Regions from separate parts of the Pantoea sp. SGAir0215 genome, predicted to be linked through region 1. Evidence: predicted binding sites of a transcription regulator. Region 1 holds the regulator's gene; the other holds the start of a gene.

Region 1 (11,525 bases):
ACTCAAAATGAACAGCCAGGCGGTAGAAGCGCTTAATACGCTGGCTGAACAGCGTAATCTCAGCCGCAGTGAATTAATTGAACAAATGCTGCTGGCGCAACTCAAACTGGACTAACGCACGCAAACCGCACACAGAAACAAATGTCGCGGCTTTACAAGTTCCGCCCTTTTGCGTGGTCTGCTATCATTTGCTGAATATGCTCAGGCATTCATTCTATCATCAGGATTTAAGAGGTTATTTTACCCATGGCAATCGTAGGCATCTTCTTTGGCAGCGATACCGGTAACACCGAAAACATTGCAAAAATGATCCAGAAACAACTGGGCAAAGACGTTGCAGAGGTTCACGACATCGCGAAAAGCACTAAAGAAGATCTGGAAGCCTTTGACATCCTGCTGCTGGGTATTCCGACCTGGTACTATGGTGAAGCACAGTGCGACTGGGATGACTTTTTCCCGACGCTGGAAGAGATCGACTTCAACGGTAAGCTGGTGGCGCTGTTCGGTTGTGGCGATCAGGAAGACTACGCCGAGTACTTCTGTGACGCGATGGGCACCATTCGTGACATCATCGAACCTAACGGTGCCATTATCGTGGGCCACTGGCCAACCGAGGGTTACCACTTCGAGGCCTCAAAAGGTCTGGCAGACGATAACCACTTCCTGGGCCTGGCGATTGATGAAGATCGCCAGCCAGAACTGACGAACGAACGCGTCGACAAGTGGGTTAAGCAGATCTTCGATGAACTGCAACTCAAAGAAATTATCGAAGCCTGATAGCCGTGAGCGCAGTGTGGGCGCTGGTCCACACTGCATCAATGGCTTTTCCTATAAAAATAATAGCTACATTTTTGTAACTTTCCGCATTTAGTCTGTAGAATACCCGCATCGATCATCTGCTTATTTCCCTGGAATTGAGATGATACAACGCGAAATGGTAGCCAGCCCGCCCTCCATGCTTTGTACCGCGAACATCGCCACGGTTTCATCGCAGGCAGCATCGGTTTTCATTTCAGCGCATCAGTTCTATAATGAGACGCAAATGAGAATGGCGGTCGATCGACATACAGGCTACATGCCACAAGAGTGACCAAAGTAACAGGACAATATCCGCATGACTGACAACAACACCGCATTAAAGAAGGCTGGCCTGAAAGTCACCCTGCCCAGACTCAAAATTCTGGAAGTGCTTCAGGAACCTGCATGCCATCACGTCAGCGCGGAAGATCTGTATAAACGCCTGATTGATATGGGCGAAGAGATTGGACTGGCCACGGTTTACCGTGTACTGAACCAGTTCGACGATGCCGGCATTGTGACCCGCCACAACTTTGAAGGCGGTAAATCGGTGTTTGAGCTGACGCAGCAGCACCATCACGATCACCTGATCTGTCTGGATTGCGGTAAAGTCATTGAATTTAGTGATGAGTCTATTGAAACGCGTCAGCGTGATATCGCGACCCGTCACGGTATTAAGCTCACCAACCACAGCCTGTACCTGTATGGTCACTGTGCCCTGGGCGATTGCCGCGAAGACGAAACACTGCACGACAAGTAACGTTTGTCAGAGGGTAAAGAAAAAGCCGATGCCTGCATCGGCTTTTTTGTGCCTGTCAGTCACGCCACCAGCGTTTCCTGCAGGTAGCGCCAGCGGGGCACCGAGGTGGAGCAGTCCAGAATCGCAACGGAAATGCGGCTTTTATTTTCCCCATTCATCATCTGCACTTCCCGATACTGAATGGTGACCTCGTTAGCGTGCTCTGACAGGATCACATGTTCGCTGGTCGCGATGCGCATCCCTTCCCGTGCGCCCTGTAAGCGGCGAAAGAGTTCTTCAACCTCATTGAGGTTCAGCATCTTGCCCTGTGGCGTGACCATCTGGAAGTCAGGATGAAAATGAGAAAGCAGCAGATGAAAGCTGTCACCACTGTCACGGCTGTGGTTAAAAATATGTTCAATGAGTTGATGTAAGACGACAACGCTGTGTTTGGCTTCCTGTGCGAAAACTGTCATTTTTTTCCTTTTTAACCCGCAAACAAAGACTACAGAGGGTTAGCGTACCTGAAAAAAAATAATTCACACCGGGAAAGTTATTAAAAAAATTAAACTGAGAGCGATTCCACAGAAGTAAAATTAATCGAATTAAACGGGTTCAGGACAAATGTCGGCGCTAAAAAAAATCCACCCAATAAAAAAGGGCGATTGCTCGCCCTTTACCGATCATCTGATGACCATGCGGCGTAAATTATTCGCCGTTTTTCGCCCAGGTATCGCGCAGACCAACAGTACGGTTAAACACTAACTGCGACGGTGTTGAATACACACTGTCAGCGCAGAAATAGCCTTCACGTTCGAACTGATAAGGCGCACTGGCTTCTGCGTCACGCAGACCGGGTTCAACGAAGCCGTGTTTAATCGCCAGCGAATCCGGATTGATTGTCGTCAGAAAATCATCCGCCGCACCCGGATTCGGGACGCTGAACAGACGGTCATACAGACGGAATTCTGCCGGTAGTGCATGTTCAGCTGAGACCCAGTGGATAACCCCTTTGACTTTACGGCCATCAGCAGGATCTTTGCTCAGCGTATCGACGTCACAGGTGCAGTAGATGCAGGTGATATTGCCTTCTTCATCTTTCGCGGTCCGTTCCGCACGGATGACATAGGCATTACGCAGACGCACTTCTTTACCCAGCACCAGGCGCTTATATTGCTTATTCGCCTCTTCGCGGAAGTCGGCACGATCGATCCAGATTTCGCGGCTAAAGGGAACATCGCGTGTGCCCATTTCCGGTTTGTTAGGATGATTTGGCATGCTGAGCACTTCATTGTGCCCGGCAGGCAGGTTTTCCAGCACAATTTTCACCGGATCCAGCACCGCCATCGCCCGCGGCGCATTTTCATTAAGATCGTCGCGGATACAGGATTCCAGCGAAGCCATTTCAACGATGTTGTCCTGCTTCGTGATACCAATGCGGCGGCAGAACTCACGAATGGAGGCCGCGGTGTAACCACGACGACGCAAACCCGACACGGTTAACATGCGCGGATCGTCCCAGCCTTCAACATGCTTCTCGCTGACCAACTGCGTCAGTTTGCGTTTTGACATCACCGCATACTCCAGATTCAGGCGCGAAAACTCATACTGACGCGGATGAACAGGAATAGTAATGTTATCCAGCACCCAGTCATACAGGCGGCGGTTGTCCTGGAATTCCAGCGTGCAAAGGGAGTGCGTAATGCCTTCCAGCGCATCCGAAATGCAGTGGGTGAAATCGTACATCGGGTAGATGCACCACTTATTGCCGGTTTGATGATGCTCGGCAAACTTGATGCGGTACAGCACCGGATCGCGCATGACGATAAAGCTGGAAGCCATGTCGATTTTCGCGCGCAGACAGGCTTTGCCCTCTGCGAACTCGCCATTGCGCATTTTTTCAAACAGCGCGAGGTTCTCTTCCACACTGCGGTCGCGGTAAGGGCTGTTTTTACCCGGTGCCGTTAAGGTACCGCGGTATTCACGAATTTCGTCTGGCGTCAGTTCATCAACGTAGGCCAGGCCTTTGTTGATCAGTTCAACGGCATAGTGATAAAGCTGGTCGAAATAGTCAGATGAATAACGAACCTCGCCGCTCCAGGTAAAACCCAGCCACTGCACGTCACGCTTAATGGATTCGACGAACTCCATATCCTCTTTGACCGGATTGGTATCGTCAAAACGCAGATTGCACTCGCCCTGATAATCTTGTGCAATACCGAAATTCAGGCAGATTGATTTAGCATGGCCGATATGCAGATAACCATTTGGCTCTGGCGGAAAACGGGTATGCACACTGCTGTGCTTACCGCTCGCCAAATCCTCGTCAATAATCTGACGAATAAAGTTCGTTGGGCGGGCTTCAGCCTCACTCATCTCAAAATCCTCAACGCATAGAATGGGTGGTTTATACCACGTAATATCCGGGTATGATCCACAAAGCGTTGCAGAGAAACAACCGTTTGTTGGGCGATTAAAATAAAAAAGGCAGGAATCGCTTCCTGCCTTTTGTTGAGGATACAGGGAATTAGCCTTTTACTTCATACAGCGGGGTTTCACCGGCGATGACCTGGCCCTGCGTCAGCAGCGTTAAACCGGCGAAGTCTTCAATATTGCTCACCACCACCGGACTGATCATTGAGCGGGCATGGGCGTTAAGATAGTCCAGATCCATCTCCAGCACCGGCTGGCCTGCTGTGACCTGTGCACCCTCTTCCACTAAACGGGTAAAGCCCTGACCGTCCAGCGCCACGGTATCCAGCCCCATGTGCACGACGATCTCTACCCCGTTTTCACTTTCCAGACAGAAAGCATGGTTCGTGTTGAAAATTTTCACCACCGTACCGGCAACAGGCGCAACGACGCGCTTATCGCTCGGCTTAATCGCCACGCCATCACCCACGGCTTTACTGGCGAAAGCCTCATCCGGCACCGCATCCAGTGCGATAACCTCACCGCTCACCGGGGCCACCAGCGTTGCGATAACGCGTTTTTCACTGTTCAGGACGGCCTGGGGTTTGGCCTCGTTAGCGGGGGCTGGCGCACTGCCACTGCTGGCTGCGCCAGCAACCGGGCCTTTCACCAGCACTTTTTTCATGGCCGTGGCGATACTTTCCGCCTGGGTACCCACGATAATCTGGACACTTTGCTTGTTGAGGCGAATCACACCCGACGCGCCCAGCCGTTTTGCCACACCTTCGTTAACCTGGCCCGCATCTTTCACGTTCAGACGTAAACGGGTAATACAGGCATCAATGGCGGTAAGGTTGTCTGAACCGCCCACCGCGCCGATGTAGCGGCGTGCCAGTGATTCCGTGGCGCTTTCACCATTATCAGTGGTATCAACGTTCACGTCATAACCGTCCGCTTCATCCCCCGCTACCGCCAGTTCACGACCTGGGGTCATCAGGTTGAATTTTTTGATGGTAAAGCGGAAGACCAGATAATAAATCACGAAGAACACCAGGCCCTGCGGAATCAGCATGTACCAGTGCGTCGCCAGGGGATTACGGGTAGAGAGCACCATATCCACTAATCCCGCACTGAAGCCAAAGCCGGCAATCCAGTGCATGCTGGCAGCGATAAAGACCGAGATGCCGGTCAGTACAGCATGGATGACATACAGTACCGGTGCCACGAACATAAAGGAGAATTCCAGCGGTTCGGTGATACCGGTAAAGAATGCTGCGAAAGCGGCCGCCAGCATGATACCGCCCACTTTTGCCCGGTTTTCAGGGCGAGCGCAATGGTAAATTGCCAGCGCCGCGCCCGGCAAACCGAACATCATAATTGGGAAGAAACCCGCCTGATAGCGGCCAGTGATGCCCGGGATAGCAGTGCCATTTGCCAGTGACTGCGCACCGCCGAGGAATTTAGGGATATCGTTAATGCCTGCTACGTCGAACCAGAAAACGGAGTTCAGCGCATGATGTAAGCCAACCGGAATAAGCAAACGGTTAAAGAAGGCGTAAACACCCGCACCAACCGATCCCAGTTTCTGAATATGCTCACCAAAGCTCACCAGACCATTAAAGATGACAGGCCAGATGTACATTAGGATAAATGCCACCAGAATCATCAGGAAGGACACCAGAATAGGCACCAGCCGACGCCCGCTAAAGAATGAGAACGCTTTGGGCAGTTCTACATGGCTAAAACGGTTATAGACTTCTGCGGACAGCACGCCTACCAGAATACCGACAAACTGGTTGCTGATTTTTCCAAACGCCGCCGGCACGTCCGCCACCGGGATTTTCTGGATCATGGCTACAGCAGCCGGTGAACACAGCGTAGTGACGACCAGGAAGCCCACAAAGCCGGTCAGTGCAGCCGCACCGTCTTTATCTTTTGACATGCCGTATGCAACGCCAATGGCGAACAGCACCGACATATTTTCGATGATCGCGCCACCGGATTTAATTAACAACGCGGCAAAGGCATTGCCTGCACCCCAGCTGTCAGGATCGATCCAGTACCCTATTCCCATTAAAATTGCTGCTGCGGGCAGCGTAGCGACCGGCACCATCAGGGCCCGCCCCACACGTTGTAAGTAACTTAACATTGACCTTTTCCCCCATTGAAACTGACTTATTGCATGGCTGCCGCTTAATGTTGTTATGTCAGCAGCCCGCTTCTGACGGCATTACACTCAGTGCTGAGGAGTGTAATAACAAATTAATTCGCTCTACAAATTAATAGCAGCCATTTGTGACAAAAATCACCAAAAATTGATTTTTAACGTCGACATGACTGGCTATGAATGCCCACTTATTTTATGATGCGAAATATCAAGACGCGCGTTTCCTTCCCGTTCGCCTGTCCTCACCGGCAACATGGCTTTGCTGCGCGTCGAATCCTTCACTCACATTTGAGGTGCAACATGAGACTGATTCCTTTATCTACTCCCACTCAGGTCGGCAAATGGGCAGCGCGCCATATTGTGAACCGTATTAATGCGTTTAATCCCAGCGCTGACAAGCCCTTTATTCTGGGACTGCCTACGGGCGGTACGCCTCTGGAAGCGTACAAGCACCTGATCGATATGCATAAAGCGGGCCAGGTTAGCTTCAGACATGTCATTACCTTCAACATGGATGAATATGTCGGGCTGCCGAAAGAGCATCCGGAAAGCTACTACAGCTTTATGCATCGTAATTTCTTTGACCACGTTGATATTCAACCTGAAAACATCAATTTGCTGAATGGTAATGCGCCCGATATTGACGCAGAATGTCGCCGTTATGAAGATAAAATTCGGTCTCTGGGCAAAATCCACCTGTTCATGGGCGGCGTCGGTAATGATGGCCATATCGCCTTTAACGAACCCGCGTCGTCATTATCTTCACGCACTCGTATCAAAACGCTGACTCACGACACACGTGTGGCAAATTCACGCTTTTTTAACGGTGATGTTGATCAGGTGCCGAAATATGCCCTGACCGTTGGCGTGGGCACGCTGCTGGACGCTGAAGAAGTGATGATTCTGGTTACTGGTCACGTTAAAGCACAGGCGTTGCAGGCTGCCGTGGAAGGAAACGTGAACCACATGTGGACAATCAGTTGCCTGCAACTCCATCCTAAATCCGTGGTGGTCTGCGACGAGCCCGCGACCATGGAGTTGAAAGTTAAAACGGTGAAGTACTTCCGTGAAATGGAAGCGGAAAATATGCAGGGCGTTTAATACCGTTATTACGTCACCTGCTGTCAGATGCACGAGCGGCAGGTAAGCCGGGAGAAGAAGATGTACGCATTAGTCAATGGCCGAATCTACAGCGGCTACGAAATTCTGGATCACCATGCCGTGGTGATCGCTGACGGACGCATTGAACGGGTTTGCCCTGTTACTGCCTTGCCGTCAGGCATTGAACAGCAGGACGTAAGCGGCGCCATTATCGCGCCCGGCTTTATCGACCTGCAGCTTAACGGCTGTGGCGGCGTTCAGTTTAATGACGATATAGACGCCATCAGCGTGGAAACGCTGGAAACCATGCATCGCGCCAATGTGAAATCGGGCTGTACCAGCTTTCTGCCTACGCTGATTACCAGCAGTGACGCACTGATGGTGCGCGCGGTGGAAACAATGCGCGCCTTTTTGCAGAAGTATCCTCACGTTATGCTGGGCTTACATCTGGAAGGCCCGTGGCTGAGTGTGGCGAAAAAGGGCACACATAACCCTGCCCTGATCCGTGAGCCCGATGCGCAGATGGTGCAATTCCTTTGCGACAATGCAGACGTGATCAGCAAAGTCACGCTGGCACCCGAAGTGGTGGGCAGCGCGGTGATTCGCCAACTGAGCGAAGCGGGTATCGTGGTCTCAGCCGGGCATTCCAGTGCCACTTATGAAGAGGCAAAAGCGGGGTTTGCGGCGGGCATTACGTTCGCCACGCACCTCTATAATGCGATGCCTGCCTTTGCCGGACGTGAGCCCGGCCTCATCGGTGCGCTGTTTGATGCGCCTGATGTATACTGCGGCATTATTGCAGATGGTTTACATGTCCATTACGCTAACGTCCGCAATGCTAAACGCATCAAAGGTGACAAACTGGTGTTGGTCACCGACGCGACAGCACCGGCGGGCGCTGCTATCGATAAGTTTATTTTTGCTGGTAAAACAATCTATTATCGTAACGGGTTGTGCGTGGATGAGCAGGGCACGCTAAGCGGTTCAGCACTGACAATGATTGAAGCCGTACAAAACTGCGTTGAGCATGCGGGCATTGCGTTGGATGAAGCCCTGCGCATGGCATCACTTTATCCCGCACAGGCAATGGGCGTTGAAAAACAGTCAGGTACGATTCAGGCAGGGAAACTCGCCAACCTGACGGTTTTTACACGCGACTTTAAAATTATTAAGACGTTAGTCAATGGAGATAACGTCCTGAGCGAGTAAGCACTGAATGACCACTGGCGGCCAGACTCAAATTGGAAATGTCGATCTTGTCAAACAACTGAATAGCGCGGCCGTCTACCGGTTAATCGACCAGCAAGGGCCGATTTCACGTATTCAGATTGCGGATTTAAGCCAACTTGCTCCCGCCAGTGTCACCAAAATTACACGTCAGCTTATTGAGCGCGGTTTGATTAAAGAAGTGGACCAGCAGGCGTCCACTGGCGGTCGCCGCGCCATTTCTATCGTGACGGAAACCCGCCACTTTCACACCATCGGTGTGCGCCTTGGCCGCAATGATGCCACGCTAACCCTGTTCGATTTAAGCGGTAAATCCCTGGCTCAGCAGGATTATCCCCTGCCCCAACGCACGCAGGAAGCACTCGAACAGGCGTTGTTCGATGCCATTGCGCATTTTATCCAGCAGAGTGAAGCGAAAATTCGCGAGCTGATCGCGATTTCCGTGATTTTGCCCGGCCTCGTTGATCCGCTTAATGGCGTAATCCGCTACATGCCGCATATTCATGTGAATCAGTGGCCGCTGGTTGCTAATCTAAAGCACCGGTTTAACGTCACCAGTTTTGTGGGCCATGATATTCGCAGCCTGGCGCTGGCTGAGCACTATTTTGGCGCAACGCGCGATTGTGCCGACTCGATATTAGTGCGCCTGCATCGGGGAACCGGCGCAGGCATTATCGCCAACGGGCAGATTTTTTTGGGCAGTAATGGCAATGTCGGTGAAATCGGTCATATTCAGGTCGATCCCCTGGGGGAACGCTGCCACTGTGGCAACTTTGGCTGTCTTGAAACCATTGCGGCAAACAGCGCCATTGAACATCGTGTAAGCGAGCTACTGAATAAAGGCTACCCGAGCATCCTGACTCAGGCGGCGTGCCAGATGCAGCATATCTGCCAGGCCGCCAATCAGGGCGATGCGTTAGCCTGCGAAGTTGTCGAGCATGTGGGGCGTTATCTGGGTAAGGCGATTGCAATTGCGATCAACCTGTTTAACCCGCAAAAAATCGTGCTGGCAGGCGAGATCACCGAAGCAGAACGTATTTTGCTACCCGCGATTGAAAGTTGCATTAATACGCAGACACTGGCGGCCTTTCGTAAAAATCTGCCTGTGGTGCGTTCACAACTCGATCATCGCTCGGCGATCGGCGCCTTTGCGCTGGCGAAACGAGCGTTGTTAAACGGCATCCTGCTGCAACATCTTTTGGAAGACTAAGCGCAGCCTGTTTTCTGACAGCGCGCATCGGAACACATTTATGACGATTAAAAATGTAATTTGTGACATTGATGGCGTGCTGATGCACGACAATACCGCGGTGCCCGGTGCAAAAGAGTTTTTGCAGCGCATTCTGGCTAAAGATATGCCATTAGTGGTGCTGACCAACTACCCTTCCCAGACGGCGCGGGACTTAGCCAATCGATTCTCCTCCGCGGGCATCGACATACCGGATTCGGTGTTTTACACCTCAGCCATGGCGACCGCTGACTTTCTGCGTCGTCAGGAAGGCAAAAAAGCCTATGTCATTGGTGAGGGGGCGCTGGTGCACGAACTCTACAAAGCGGGCTTTACCATCACTGACGTTAACCCGGACTTTGTCATCGTGGGCGAAACCCGGTCGTTTAACTGGGACATGATGCATAAGGCGGCTTTCTTTGTGGCAAACGGGGCGCGTTTCATTGCCACCAACCCCGACACGCACGCCAGGGGATTCGTGCCCGCCTGCGGTGCCTTGTGTGCCGGTATTGAAAAGATCTCCGGTCGCAGGCCGTTTTATGTCGGCAAACCCAGCCCGTATATCATGCGTGCCGCGCTGAATAAAATGCAGGCGCACTCAGAGGACACGGTGATCGTGGGTGACAACCTTCGCACCGATATTCTGGCCGGTTTTCAGGCCGGACTGGAAACCATTCTTGTCCTGTCTGGGGTGTCAACCCTGAGCGATATTGACGCGATGCCTTTCCGTCCTGACTGGATTTTCCCTTCCGTGGCCGATATCGATCTCTTCTAAACGTTCAGCTTATGACGCACTGCCGCCTCAGGCAGTGCATCCCCCTTCGTTGCCCCTCTCTGCTGGCTTGATATCGTTCAAAAAACACCCCAAAATCACTTTTCATTGCCGATTCATCAATAAAAAGACGCTTTCATTAGATAAAATTCAATATCCAGGGTTATTCAACAACCTTTTTATCAGTGAAACACGATTCCTCTTGCATTGTGTACCTGAAATAACGCATTTTCTTATACATCACGCAGCGAACGGCTGCCGGACAAACGTAAAATTACATCGCCGCAGGTGAGTTCAGGAGTCAGATATGTGTTCTATTTTTGGTGTGCTGGATCTGAAAAGCGATCCCGTTGAGTTACGTAAAAAAGCATTGGAAAGCTCACGCTTAATGCGTCACCGTGGGCCGGACTGGTCAGGTGTGTATGCTGACGACCACGCGATCCTTGCTCACGAACGTCTCTCAATTGTCGACGTCAACAACGGTGCACAGCCACTGTATAACGCCGATCACACTCACGTTCTGGCCGTCAACGGTGAAATCTACAACCATCAGGCCCTGCGCGCAGAGTTAAGCGATCGTTATAGTTTCCAGACCGGTTCGGACTGCGAAGTCATTCTGGCGCTGTATCAGGAAAAAGGCGTCGATTTCCTGGACGAGTTGCAGGGCATGTTTGCCTTTATCCTGTACGACACCGTGAAGCAAACGTATCTGATTGGTCGCGACCATATCGGTATCATTCCGCTGTATATGGGCAACGATGAGCACGGCAACCTGTTTGTGGCGTCTGAAATGAAGGCGCTGGTGCCGGTTTGCCGCACCATTAAAGAATTCCCACCGGGAAGCTACCTTTCCAGTACTGACGGTGAAATTCGTCGTTACTGGCAGCGTGACTGGATGGAATACAAAAACGTTGAAAACAACGTGACTGACGCGGCTGGCCTGAAACATGCGCTGGAAGAGTCGGTAAAAAGTCATCTGATGTCAGACGTTCCTTATGGCGTGCTGCTGTCTGGCGGTCTGGATTCTTCTATTATCTCAGCCGTGACCAAGCGTTTTGCCGCTAAGCGCGTTGAAGATCAG
Region 2 (11,525 bases), 1.3 Mb from region 1:
TTTCAGAACTTCAATTTGTTTCCGCATCGCTCGGTGCTGGAAAACATTATTGAGGGGCCGGTCATCGTCAAAGGCGAAACCAAAGCGGACGCGGTTGCGCGGGCGCGTGGCCTGCTTGAAAAAGTGGGATTGCAGGGTAAAGAAGACAGCTATCCACGTCGTCTTTCCGGCGGACAGCAACAACGTGTTGCCATTGCCCGCGCGCTTGCCATGCGGCCTGAAGTCATTTTGTTTGATGAACCGACCTCGGCGCTGGATCCCGAGCTGGTGGGCGAAGTGTTGAATACGATCCGGGCGCTGGCGCAGGAAAAGCGCACGATGGTGATTGTGACCCATGAGATGAGCTTTGCCCGTGATGTCGCTGACCGGGCGATTTTCATGGATCAGGGCCGCGTGGTAGAACAGGGCCCGGCCAAAGCGTTGTTCAGCGCTCCTCAGCAGGCACGTACCCGACAGTTTCTGGATAAATTTCTTAATCAATAATCCCCAAAATGCCGCCCGACACGGGCGGCGTTTTATTTATTTTTTTCCTGCCTGCGCGCTCAGTTTCTTCTGAAAATTTACAGCTGGTCTTTCCTTAACCTGTTGTTATCGCTTCGGTTATACGGAGTGATGTTTCAATGACGTAACAGAGTGTAAATTTTAAGACCTCCCCGATTGAGGTGACAGTGAAAATATTAATAATTCTTCACAAATTCATCGCGCTATCGGGACGTTATAATGACTCACCCCAGGAAGGAAATCCTCTGGATCAATACCCTCAAAGGAGGGTGCATTTTACTTGTCGTACTGCATCACGCCATCATCACCACGTTCGCACCCTCGCTTCATCATCTGACCGCGGGTCTGCTACCGGCACAAGGATGGGTGGCGTTTAATACCTGGCTCTCGCCATTGCGTATGCCCGCTTTCTTCTTTGTGTCTGGGTTGCTGGCCGCTAACGCGGTCGTGAAGAAAAGCTGGCAGGAAGTGTTTACGAAAAAATTCAGCAATATTGTTTACCTCTACCTGCTGTGGGGCGTGATTCAGTGGCTGAGTATCCACTACATTTCCACCCATTTAGGCGAACGGCTGTCCAGTAGCAAAAATGCCGCCTATGCGGATTCGCCTCTTGAGTTTATTAAGCTGCTGATGCTGTCGATGACCAGCCTGTGGTACCTGTACGCGCTGGCAGGGTTTTTCCTGGTGACTAAGCTTTTCCATCAACAGAAAAGGGTTCTGCTGGCGGCGGCGATAGCGGCGAACTACGCTGCGCAGTTTAACCTGATCCCCGGATGGGGCCCGGCCAGCGTGGCGCAGAACTCTCTGTATTTCCTGCTGGGCGTATTTTTCAGCGCGAGGCTAATTGAACTGAGCGCCCTCAAGGGACGTCACTGGCTGTGGCTTGGCGCGATTGCACTTGTCGGCATCGCCCATCATGCAGGTGGCATCTATAAAAACCCGTTTTACAGCCTGCTGACGATCGTGTTTGGCATCGTGCTGTGTCGTTTTCTCAATGCGCATTTCAGAATGACCTGGCTGAACGCTATCGGTCGAAATACATTACAAATCTATGTGTTACACCGCATTTTTATCGAACTGCTCGGACTGAGCGCTATCACACTGGCGCTGCATTTCGGCTGGTTCGGCAATGCCGGCTTTAGCTGGGCCTGGGCGCTGCTGATGCCGGTGACCGGTGTGGCGGTATGCACACTGCTGTCGCTGCTGGTCTGGTCGTTACTTAATCGCGGGCCAGGACGTATGTTGTTTCTCCATCCATGCCTGGTCAGTCAGCGTCAGCCTGAAACGCAAACCTTATCCTGAAGATCCGGGCCAGCGCGCTGGCCCCTTTTTCATCTGCCAGATTACCTCTTAGTCGCCCGACATCCTCGCGGGCCGGGAGCCAGGTCAGCGCACGCCTGACCGTGAAGCCATTTTTTATCGGGTAAACGGGATAAAAGCGCCTACGTCAGTCCCAAAGGTACGCCTGTTGAAAGCAGGGCAGAGCCTCGGTTTATGTCATAAGGATAACCAGACAGGAAAGGAAAAGGCGTCTGAATAACGCGCTTGCCGGGCGCAGTGTCAATAAATCCCTTTAAGTGTAAAGTACGGTCCGAAACGCACCGCAACGCGGGTATTTAAGACTTTCGCTACATTCAGCAGAAAGAACATACGGAATACTTTTCGCACAAGAGAAGGCGATGTGAATTGCCGTTTCACCGCAGCGGAAATGTGCCAATGATGAGCAAAGAAAAAGAAGAAATTGCCTGGATTAATACACTCAAAGGCCTGTGTATCCTGCTGGTTATTCTGTATCACACGGTATTACCCGGCTTTGATAATACGGTAACACAACTGACCGCGGGCCTGCTCCCGGCTGAACTGTGGGTCCGGTTTAACCTGCTACTGTCGCCGCTGCGCATGCCCGCCTTTTTCTTTGTATCGGGTCTGCTGGCCAGTCATGCCATTCTTCACCGGCCCTGGCAGTCTGTCGCCACCAGCCGCATTATGAATCTGTTTTACCTTTACCTGTTATGGGGCGTTATTCAGTGGGGATCCATTTCCGGCATCGCGACGGAAATTACCGGACAGCGTATTTCGCAAAATCTTAATGCGGCCTATGCCGGTTCGTTTTCAGAATTTCTCAGACTGACCTTTCTCGCCATGAGTACCGCCTGGTATTTATATGGTCTGGCACTCTATTTCCTGTGCGCCAAATGGTTTCAACATTACAAAATCCCGCTGCTTATCGTAGCCGCTGTGCTGAACTATCTGGCGGTCGAAAAGAGTATCCCGTTCTGGGGACCGCAAAGTCTGGCGCAGTATTTTGTCTTTTTTGTATTGGGCGCATTTTGGTGGGCACCCATGCTACGACTGAGCGAAGGGCGACGGGAGAACAGGTTGCCGTGGCTGTTACTGGGACTGCTGGCTGTACTACAGGGCCTGCTTGATTTGAACAGCCGTCTTTTTCTCTGTCTGATTGCCATTCTGGCCAGCGTGGCCGCCTGCCGATGGTTAAGCCAGCTGGGCTGTATGGCCTGGCTTAACTGGACAGGCCGCCATACCTTACCCCTTTACGTTATTCACCGTATTTTCATTGAATATTTCGGGATGACGGCGATTTTATATGCGCAACGTCACCAGCTTTTTGAGCTGACAGGCTTTTCATGGCTTTGGGCCTGTCTCTATCCTCCGGTGATGGTTACGATCTGCGCCTTGTGCTCCATGGCGGTCTGGTCATTGCTGAATCGGGGACCGGGACGCGCGCTGTTTCGCTTGCCACATCTGATGAAACGGCCTTCCATTCCGGCAGCCTGACCATTGTACGCATGTCAGCCACCTGTCTCTGCGGCGCGTCCGGATTGCGTATGCGGGGGATGTGCGCGCAGAGACCACCTGATAGCGCGAATCCCTTCGCACTTCTCCACTGCTGAGGCGCTCAACGGCCGCGGGTTTTTCATCCGTCATAAAAAAAAGGTTCATGCCAGGCATGAACCTTGATCACAACCAGAATGAAACGCGCCGACAGTTAACCGATCGTCATCAGGCTGGCGTTACCGCCCGCGGCGGCGGTGTTGACGCTCAAAGAGCGTTCAATCAGCAGGCGTTCCAGTAACAGGTTGGTTTCACCGCGGGCAAATCCCTGTACCGAGACAATCGCACCTTCACGCGCCGCAATCTGCTCGCACAGGCTGCGGAGCTGGTCGGCATCACCATGATAAATCACGGCATCAAACTGCGCGGTCAGCGGATCCTTCGCCAGGGTAATACGGCTCTTCACCGCTGCCGGTAAGGTATTAAGCAGCGTACGATGCAGGTCATCATCCGGCCACAGGGCCTGACTGCCGACGCTGGTTACCGCAGCCAGCTGAATCAGCGCATCGTCGTTGTTATCTGCCAGACAGAGCACCTGTTCGCGCGGGAGTAACAGGAAGGTGTTGCGCTCTCCTGTTGGGCCCGGCAGCAGACGAACCGTACCGGCCTGCGCCAGCTGTTCATAATGCTGACACAGCGCAGACAGCTGTGGCTTATCTTTTGCCCAGTTGGTCAGTGCCTGATGCGGCGCTAACAGGCGTTGACGCTGACTGTTGTCTGCGGGACGTTCCGTATCCTGACGGGCGAGGGTGGTGCTCAGCGCCTCATCCGGGCGGTTAGCCAGCAGACGATAAAGATACAGTGGGCCGCCCGCTTTTGGACCGGTACCTGAGAGGCCTTCGCCCCCAAAGGGTTGCACACCGACGACCGCGCCGACCATGTTGCGGTTAACATACAGGTTACCCACTTTGGCACTGGCGGTGACCTGCGTGATGGTTTCGTCGATGCGCGTATGAACACCCAGGGTCAGGCCATAGCCTGTGGCGTTAATCTGCTCAACGATCTGCGGCAGGTTGCTGCGGGTAAAGCGCACCACGTGCAGGACAGGACCAAACACTTCCTGGGTCAGATCGCTGACCTTATCCAGCTCAATCAGCGTCGGTTTCACAAAGGTGCCTGTGGCCCATTCTTTGCTGTCCTGTGGGTTATCCTGTGCCGTCTGGTAGACCTTGAAGCCTTTATTACGCATGGCCTGAATATGGCGTTCGATGTTGGCTTTGGCTTCCTGATCGATCACCGGACCGATGTCGGTGGACAGGCGTTCCGGGTTGCCCATGCGGCATTCCGCCATCGCGCCACGCAGCATTTTTAACGTGTGGTCTGCGACGTCTTCCTGCACGCAGAGCAGACGCAGGGCGGAACAGCGTTGTCCCGCGCTGTCAAAGGCCGATGCCACGATGTCGACAACCACCTGTTCGGTCAGCGCGGAGGAGTCCACAATCATGGCATTCATTCCGCCCGTTTCCGCAATCAGCGGTGTCGGACGGCCCTGCGGATCGAGTCTGCCCGCAAGATTGCGTTGCAGCAGCGTGGCAACGGCGGTGGAGCCGGTAAACATGACGCCGCGCACCCTTTCGTCGCCGGTGAGCTGTGCCCCCACGGTTTCGCCCTGACCCGGCAGCAGTTGCAGTACACCGGCGGGCACGCCAGCGCTCAGTAAAATATTGACGGCCTGTGCGGCAATTAACGGCGTTTGCTCGGCGGGTTTCGCCAGCACGCTGTTACCTGCCGACAGAGCCGCGGCGATTTGGCCGGTAAAAATGGCCAGCGGGAAGTTCCACGGGCTGATGCAGACTACCGGGCCAAGCGGGCGGTGGGTTTCGTTATCGAAATCATGGCGCACAATGCCGGCATAGTAATAAAGGAAATCGACCGCTTCACGCACCTCGGCAATGGCGTTGTTATAGGTTTTTCCGGCTTCACGCACCAGAAGACCCAGCAGTTGCTGTAGCTGGCTTTCCATCAGCTGTGCGGCGCGCTCCAGAATGGCGGCACGCTCCTGCGGCGGCGTGGCAAACCAGATAGGGCCGGCATTAACGGCGGCCTCAATGGCCAGGGAAACCTCCTGTTCGGATGCCTGGCGCACGGTGCCCACCACATCCGCAGGGACGGCCGGATTGAGCACTGGCTCGCTTTCCCCTCCCGTTAAGGGGCCATCGATAAGCGGTTGCGCCACATATGTTTCGGTAGCACCGCTCAGCAGCGCGCTGGACAGCGACGCAAGACGATGTTCATTCGCCATATCAAGACCGGCGGAGTTTACGCGGTCCTCGCCATACAGGTCACGCGGTAAGGGAATTTTCGGGTGCGGCAGGCCCAGTGTTCCTTCGCTGAGACCCAGTTTTTCCACTTCGGCAACCGGATCGGCGACCAGTTCGTCGATGGGCAGGGACGTATCGGCGATGCGGTTAACGAAGGAGGTATTCGCGCCGTTCTCCAGTAAGCGTCGCACCAGATAGGCGAGCAGCGTTTCATGCGTACCGACCGGGGCATAAATACGGCAGGGACGATTAAGTTTACCGTCTGCAACCTTGCCGACCACCTGTTCATACAGCGGTTCACCCATGCCGTGCAGGCACTGGAACTCGTACTGACCCGGATAGTAGTTATTGCCTGCCAGCTGATAAATGGCGGCCAGGGTGTGCGCATTGTGCGTGGCAAACTGCGGATAGATCAGGTTCGGCACCGCCAGCAGCTTGCGCGCGCAGGCCAGGTACGAAATGTCGGTATACACTTTGCGCGTGTACACCGGATAGCCCTCCAGGCCTTCCATCTGGGCGCGTTTAATTTCGCTGTCCCAGTAAGCGCCTTTCACCAGACGAATCATCAAACGGCGGCGGCTACGTTGCGCCAGGTCGATCAGCTCATCAATAACAAACGGACAGCGCTTCATATAGGCCTGAATGACAAAGCCAATACCGTTCCAGCCCTCCAGTTCAGGCTCAAAACACAGCCTTTCGAGCATATCAAGAGAGAGTTCCAGGCGGTCGGCTTCTTCTGCATCAATATTAATGCCGATGTCGTAAGAGCGGGCCAGTAGCGTCAGCGACTTAAGCAGCGGATACAGCTCATCCATCACCCGGTCATACTGGGCACGGCTGTAGCGCGGGTGCAGGGCAGAGAGCTTAATTGAAATCCCCGGGCCTTCATAAATGCCGCGGCCATTGGAGGCTTTGCCAATCGCATGAATCGCCTGCTGATACGAAACCAGATAGGCTTTCGCATCGCTGGCGGTCAGGGCGGCTTCGCCCAGCATATCGTAAGAGTAACGGAAACCTTTCTCTTCAAGCTTACGGGCGTTAGCCAGTGCTTCGGCGATGGTTTCACCCGTCACGAACTGTTCACCCATCAGGCGCATCGCCATATCCACGCCTTTACGGATCAGCGGTTCACCACTCTTGCCAATGATCCGGTTGAGCGAGCGCGACAGATTCGCTTCGTTATGCGTTGAGACCAGGCGGCCGGTAAATAACAGGCCCCAGGTGGCGGCGTTAACAAACATGGACGGACTGCGGCCCAGATGCGACTGCCAGTTGCCGTTACTGATCTTGTCACGGATAAGCGCATCGCGCGTCGGCTTATCCGGAATACGCAGCAACGCTTCCGCCAGGCACATCAGCGCCACGCCTTCCTGTGAAGATAATGAAAACTCCTGAAGCAGACTTTGCACCATACCGGCGCGTCCGGTTGCCCCTTTTTGGTGCCTGAGCTTCTCGGCCAGGGTAAAGGCGAGCTGCCGGGTTTTTTCAGCCAGCGGAGCGGGAAGGCGGGCTTGCTCCAGCAACATGGGAACGGCATCGGTTTCCGGTCTACGCCAGGCGGCCGTCACGGCCGAACGGGCTACCGACTGCGGCAGGATGTGCTCTGCGAAGTCAAGGAACGGCTGAACCATCTCGTCCGCAGCGACCTCATCAGAAGCCGATTCGTTGAGCTGCAGGGGAATCTCTTCCACTGTTTCACCGGCTTCTAACTGCACGAGATAGTTAAAGATCGCTTGTTTAATCAGCCAGTGCGGCGTGCGATCCATTTTCTGTGCCGCCAGTTTAATGCGACTGCGGGTGGCTTCATCCAGCTTCACCCCCATGGTCGTTGTTCCCATGATTTCTGTTCCTTAAAACGTTTTTTACCAGAGCAAGGGCTGCACTATCACTCATGTTGCAACTTTGTGCAACCTTGTTAAATGTGACCTTGCTTCCATACTTTACCGCCGCTTTTACCATTAACATTTAAAAGCGGCACAAATCTTGCTGCAAGAAACTCGCCAATGTTGCAACCCCCTTCAATTTAAACAGGGTTGTGGTGGTAAAGGTGCAACTCAAGTGTGAGCGGGCGCAACCTGTGAACATTTAAAACAGAGAGAGAGGTGAAACTGATGTAACGGATGTGTTAAATGCATTGTGTAGAACGTGCCTTTACGGCAGGATACCGCGCCTTAAGGGAAACGGGACTTTTATCGATGCGGTAATACGCTGACGCTACCCCGTTCCGGTGGCGCAGGAAAAGATTTCTCTTAAGAGATCGGATAATAACGGAGAAACACATGACAGTAAGTACACCCATGCTGGTGACCTTTTTAATTTATATCCTCGGGATGGTGCTCATCGGTTTTATTGCCTGGCGCTCAACCAAAAACTTTGATGACTACATTCTGGGCGGTCGCAGCCTGGGCAGTGTGGTTACCGCGCTGTCAGCGGGTGCCTCTGACATGAGCGGCTGGCTGCTGATGGGCTTACCCGGTGCCATTTTTCTCTCCGGCATTTCAGAAAGCTGGATCGCCATTGGTCTGATTATTGGTGCCTGGCTTAACTGGAAAATTGTCGCGGGTCGTTTACGCGTCCAGACAGAACATCATGATAACGCCTTAACCTTGCCCGACTTTTTCACCAGCCGCTTTGAAGATCGCAGCAAAATTCTGCGTGTGATTTCTGCGGTCGTCATCCTGATGTTTTTCACCATTTACTGTGCTTCCGGTGTGGTTGCCGGTGCGCGCCTGTTTGAAAGCACCTTTGGAATGGACTACGCCACGGCCTTATGGGCCGGTGCGGCGGCGACCATTCTCTATACGCTGGTGGGCGGATTCCTGGCGGTAAGCTGGACAGATACGGTTCAGGCCAGCCTGATGATCTTCGCCCTGATCCTGACGCCGCTTATCGTCATCATGGCCGTCGGTGGTTTAAGCGATTCGCTGGCAGTCATTCAGGCTAAAAGCACGGAAAACCTGGATATGTTCAAAGGACTGAATGTGGTTGCGGTCCTGTCGCTACTGGGCTGGGGATTAGGTTATTTTGGCCAGCCCCATATTCTGGCCCGCTTTATGGCGGCGGATTCACACCGGTCAATTCGTACCGCGCGCCGTATTGGTATGGCCTGGATGATTTTGTGTCTGGCCGGCGCCGTCGCGGTTGGCTTCTTTGGTATCGCCTATTTCCAGAACAACCCGGGCGAGGCCGCTGGTGTAACTCAAAACGGCGAGCGTGTCTTCATTGAGCTGGCACGTATTCTGTTTAACCCCTGGATTGCCGGGATTCTGCTGTCAGCCATTTTAGCGGCCGTCATGTCGACACTCAGTTGCCAACTGCTGGTGTGCTCCAGCGCCCTGACCGAAGACCTGTATAAAGGCTTTTTGCGCAAAAATGCCAGCCAGAAAGAACTGGTCTGGGTCGGTCGCCTGATGGTGCTGCTGGTCGCGCTGATTGCCATCGCACTGGCCGCCAACCCTGAAAACCGGGTATTAGGCCTGGTCAGCTATGCATGGGCGGGCTTTGGTGCGGCGTTCGGGCCGGTTGTGTTGTTCGGCGTGTGCTGGAAACGTATGAACCGCAATGGCGCATTAGCGGGCATGGTTGTCGGTGCGGTGACCGTGGTGGTCTGGAAGCAGTATGGCTGGCTCGGTCTGTACGAAATCATTCCGGGCTTTATCCTGGCCAGTCTCGCCATCGTCGTCTTTAGCCTGGCGAGTCGCGCACCGTCAACCCAGGCGATGGCACGTTTCGATGCCGCTGAGGCCGAGTTCCAGACGAAGTAATCGCCTTCTTTTTTCCACCGCCTGCCCCCGTGAGGGCAGGCTTTTTTTTGCCCGTTATCTGGCACAGACAGTTACGAAATTATTTCGTTGTGGAACTTGTATTTTTTTGAGTGGTAATGATAATCGGTATCGTTCGTTTTTACGTAACTTTACGCGTCGTTGACGCCGGTTAACATTCAAGAGGTTGGCGATGTTTGTTCCGTTTCTCATTATGCTGCGCGAAGGGCTTGAAGCCGCGTTGATCGTCAGCCTGATCGCCAGTTATCTGAAGCGCACTCAGCGCACTCAGTGGTTTCCTGCGATGTGGGCGGGCGTCTTTATCGCCGCCGCACTCTGCCTTGGGCTGGGTATCTTTATCAACCAGACCACGGGTGAATTTCCGCAGAAACAGCAAGAGCTGTTTGAAGGTATTGTGGCGGTAATCGCGGTCGTTATCCTGACCTCGATGGTGTTCTGGATGCGCCGGGTCGCGCGCAATATCAAACGGGAACTTGAACACGCCGTCGACGAGGCATTGCATAAATCGGCCGGCGGCGGCCTGGCGCTGGTGATGATGGTGTTTCTGGCCGTCGCACGCGAAGGGCTGGAATCAGTGTTCTTTCTGCTGGCCGCGTTCACACAGGATGTCGGTTATGCGCCGCCGTTGGGTGCGGTGTTGGGGCTGGCCACGGCGGTGGTGCTGGGCATGCTGATCTACTGGGGCGGCCTGCGGCTCAACATGGCGCACTTTTTCCGCTGGACCAGCATGTTCATTCTGCTGGTGGCAGCGGGCCTGGCGGCAGGGGCTATTCGCGCTTTTCATGAGGCAGGGCTGTGGAATCATTTTCAGCAGGTGGCCTTTGATATGAGCCCGATCTTGTCCACGCATTCGCTGTTTGGCACAGTGCTGGAAGGCATGCTTGGCTATCAGGAAGCGCCCAGCGTCAGTGAAGTCGCTGTCTGGCTGCTCTATCTGATCCCCGCTTTATTATTGTTTGTTATGCCTGCACGCGCTGATACCTCAGCAGCTGCGCGCTAACGCGTTTACCCGGCGCGTCAGCCGCGCCTCTGACTGAACAGGGAAAAAATATGATGATGCGTTTTAACCGTAATGCGGTACTGGCTTCTCTGCTGGCGTTTTCTGGCTCTTCACTGGCTGCAGCCATTCCGCAGGTCAGCGTCACTGTGACGGACAAACAGTGTGAGCCCATGTCAGTTACGGTACAGGCCGGTAAAACTCAGTTTCTGATTAAAAATAACAGCCAAAAAGCGCTGGAATGGGAAATTCTCAAAGGCGTGATGGTGGTCGAAGAGCGCGAAAATATTGCGCCGGGCTTTAGCCAGAAACTGACGGCCAACCTGGAAGCCGGGGAATATGACATGACCTGTGGCCTGCTGACGAACCCGAAAGGCAAACTGATCGTGCAGGGCACCGGGAGCAAAAGTGCGCAACAAGGCAAACCCGAACTGATGCAACTGGCGGGCCCCATTAATGCCTATAAAGCCTATGTCACTGAGGAAGTGAGTCAGCTGGTATCCGGCACGCAGGCGTTTACGGATGCGGTGAAAGCCGGTGATGTGGCTAAAGCCAAAGCGTTATTTGCGCCCACCCGTCAGCACTACGAGCGCATTGAGCCGATCGCGGAGCTGTTTTCTGACCTTGATGGTCGTATTGATGCCCGCGAAGATGATTACGAGAAAAAAGCCGACGATCCGAAATTTACCGGCTTCCATCGTCTCGAAAAAGCCCTGTTTGCAGATAACACGACGAAAGACATGGCAGGCTATGCCGACCAGTTAAATCACGATGTGCATGACCTGCAACAACGCGTGAGTGAACTGGCATTTCCTCCGGCGAAAGTGGTGGGCGGAGCCGCCGGGCTGATTGAAGAGGTGGCTGCGACCAAAATCTCTGGCGAAGAGGATCGCTACAGCCGCACGGATCTGTGGGATTTCCGCGCGAATGTGGATGGCGCACAAAAAATTGTCACACTTTTACGTCCGGTACTGCAGCAGGCGAACCCACAGCTTTTAGCAAAAATAGACGCTAACTTCAGTAAAGTGGATGCGATTCTGGATAAATACCGCACGCAGCAAGGTTATGAATCCTATGAAAAACTGACCCAGGCTGACCGCACGGCGCTGAAAGGGCCGATCACCGCTCTGG

The links. The regulator Fur, encoded in region 1, represses iron uptake genes when iron is present. The targets are predictions, from matches to a motif close to ATAATAATGAGAACNACTATCAA.
Region 2: efeU (iron uptake transporter permease EfeU) is a predicted target of Fur. The motif match lies at 9,496-9,518, and genes of this name have one in related genera.

The regions. Positions count from the first base shown of each region.
Region 1 covers NZ_CP028031.1:1,801,884-1,813,408, reverse strand. The annotation lists gene ybfE (LexA regulated protein) at 1-115, shown strand, start outside; gene fldA (flavodoxin FldA) at 247-777, shown strand; gene fur (ferric iron uptake transcriptional regulator) at 1,115-1,558, shown strand; gene C1N64_RS08540 (hypothetical protein) at 1,618-2,013, opposite strand; gene glnS (glutamine--tRNA ligase) at 2,246-3,913, opposite strand; gene nagE (N-acetylglucosamine-specific PTS transporter subunit IIBC) at 4,065-6,098, opposite strand; gene nagB (glucosamine-6-phosphate deaminase) at 6,417-7,217, shown strand; gene nagA (N-acetylglucosamine-6-phosphate deacetylase) at 7,278-8,426, shown strand; gene C1N64_RS08515 (DNA-binding transcriptional regulator NagC) at 8,434-9,654, shown strand; gene C1N64_RS08510 (HAD-IIA family hydrolase) at 9,695-10,447, shown strand; gene asnB (asparagine synthase B) at 10,752-11,525, shown strand, end outside.
Region 2 covers NZ_CP028031.1:3,108,081-3,119,605, reverse strand. The annotation lists gene tcyN (L-cystine ABC transporter ATP-binding protein TcyN) at 1-483, shown strand, start outside; gene C1N64_RS14560 (acyltransferase family protein) at 721-1,803, shown strand; gene C1N64_RS14555 (acyltransferase family protein) at 2,218-3,297, shown strand; gene putA (trifunctional transcriptional regulator/proline dehydrogenase/L-glutamate gamma-semialdehyde dehydrogenase) at 3,509-7,453, opposite strand; gene putP (sodium/proline symporter PutP) at 7,895-9,379, shown strand; gene efeU (iron uptake transporter permease EfeU) at 9,570-10,397, shown strand; gene efeO (iron uptake system protein EfeO) at 10,448-11,525, shown strand, end outside.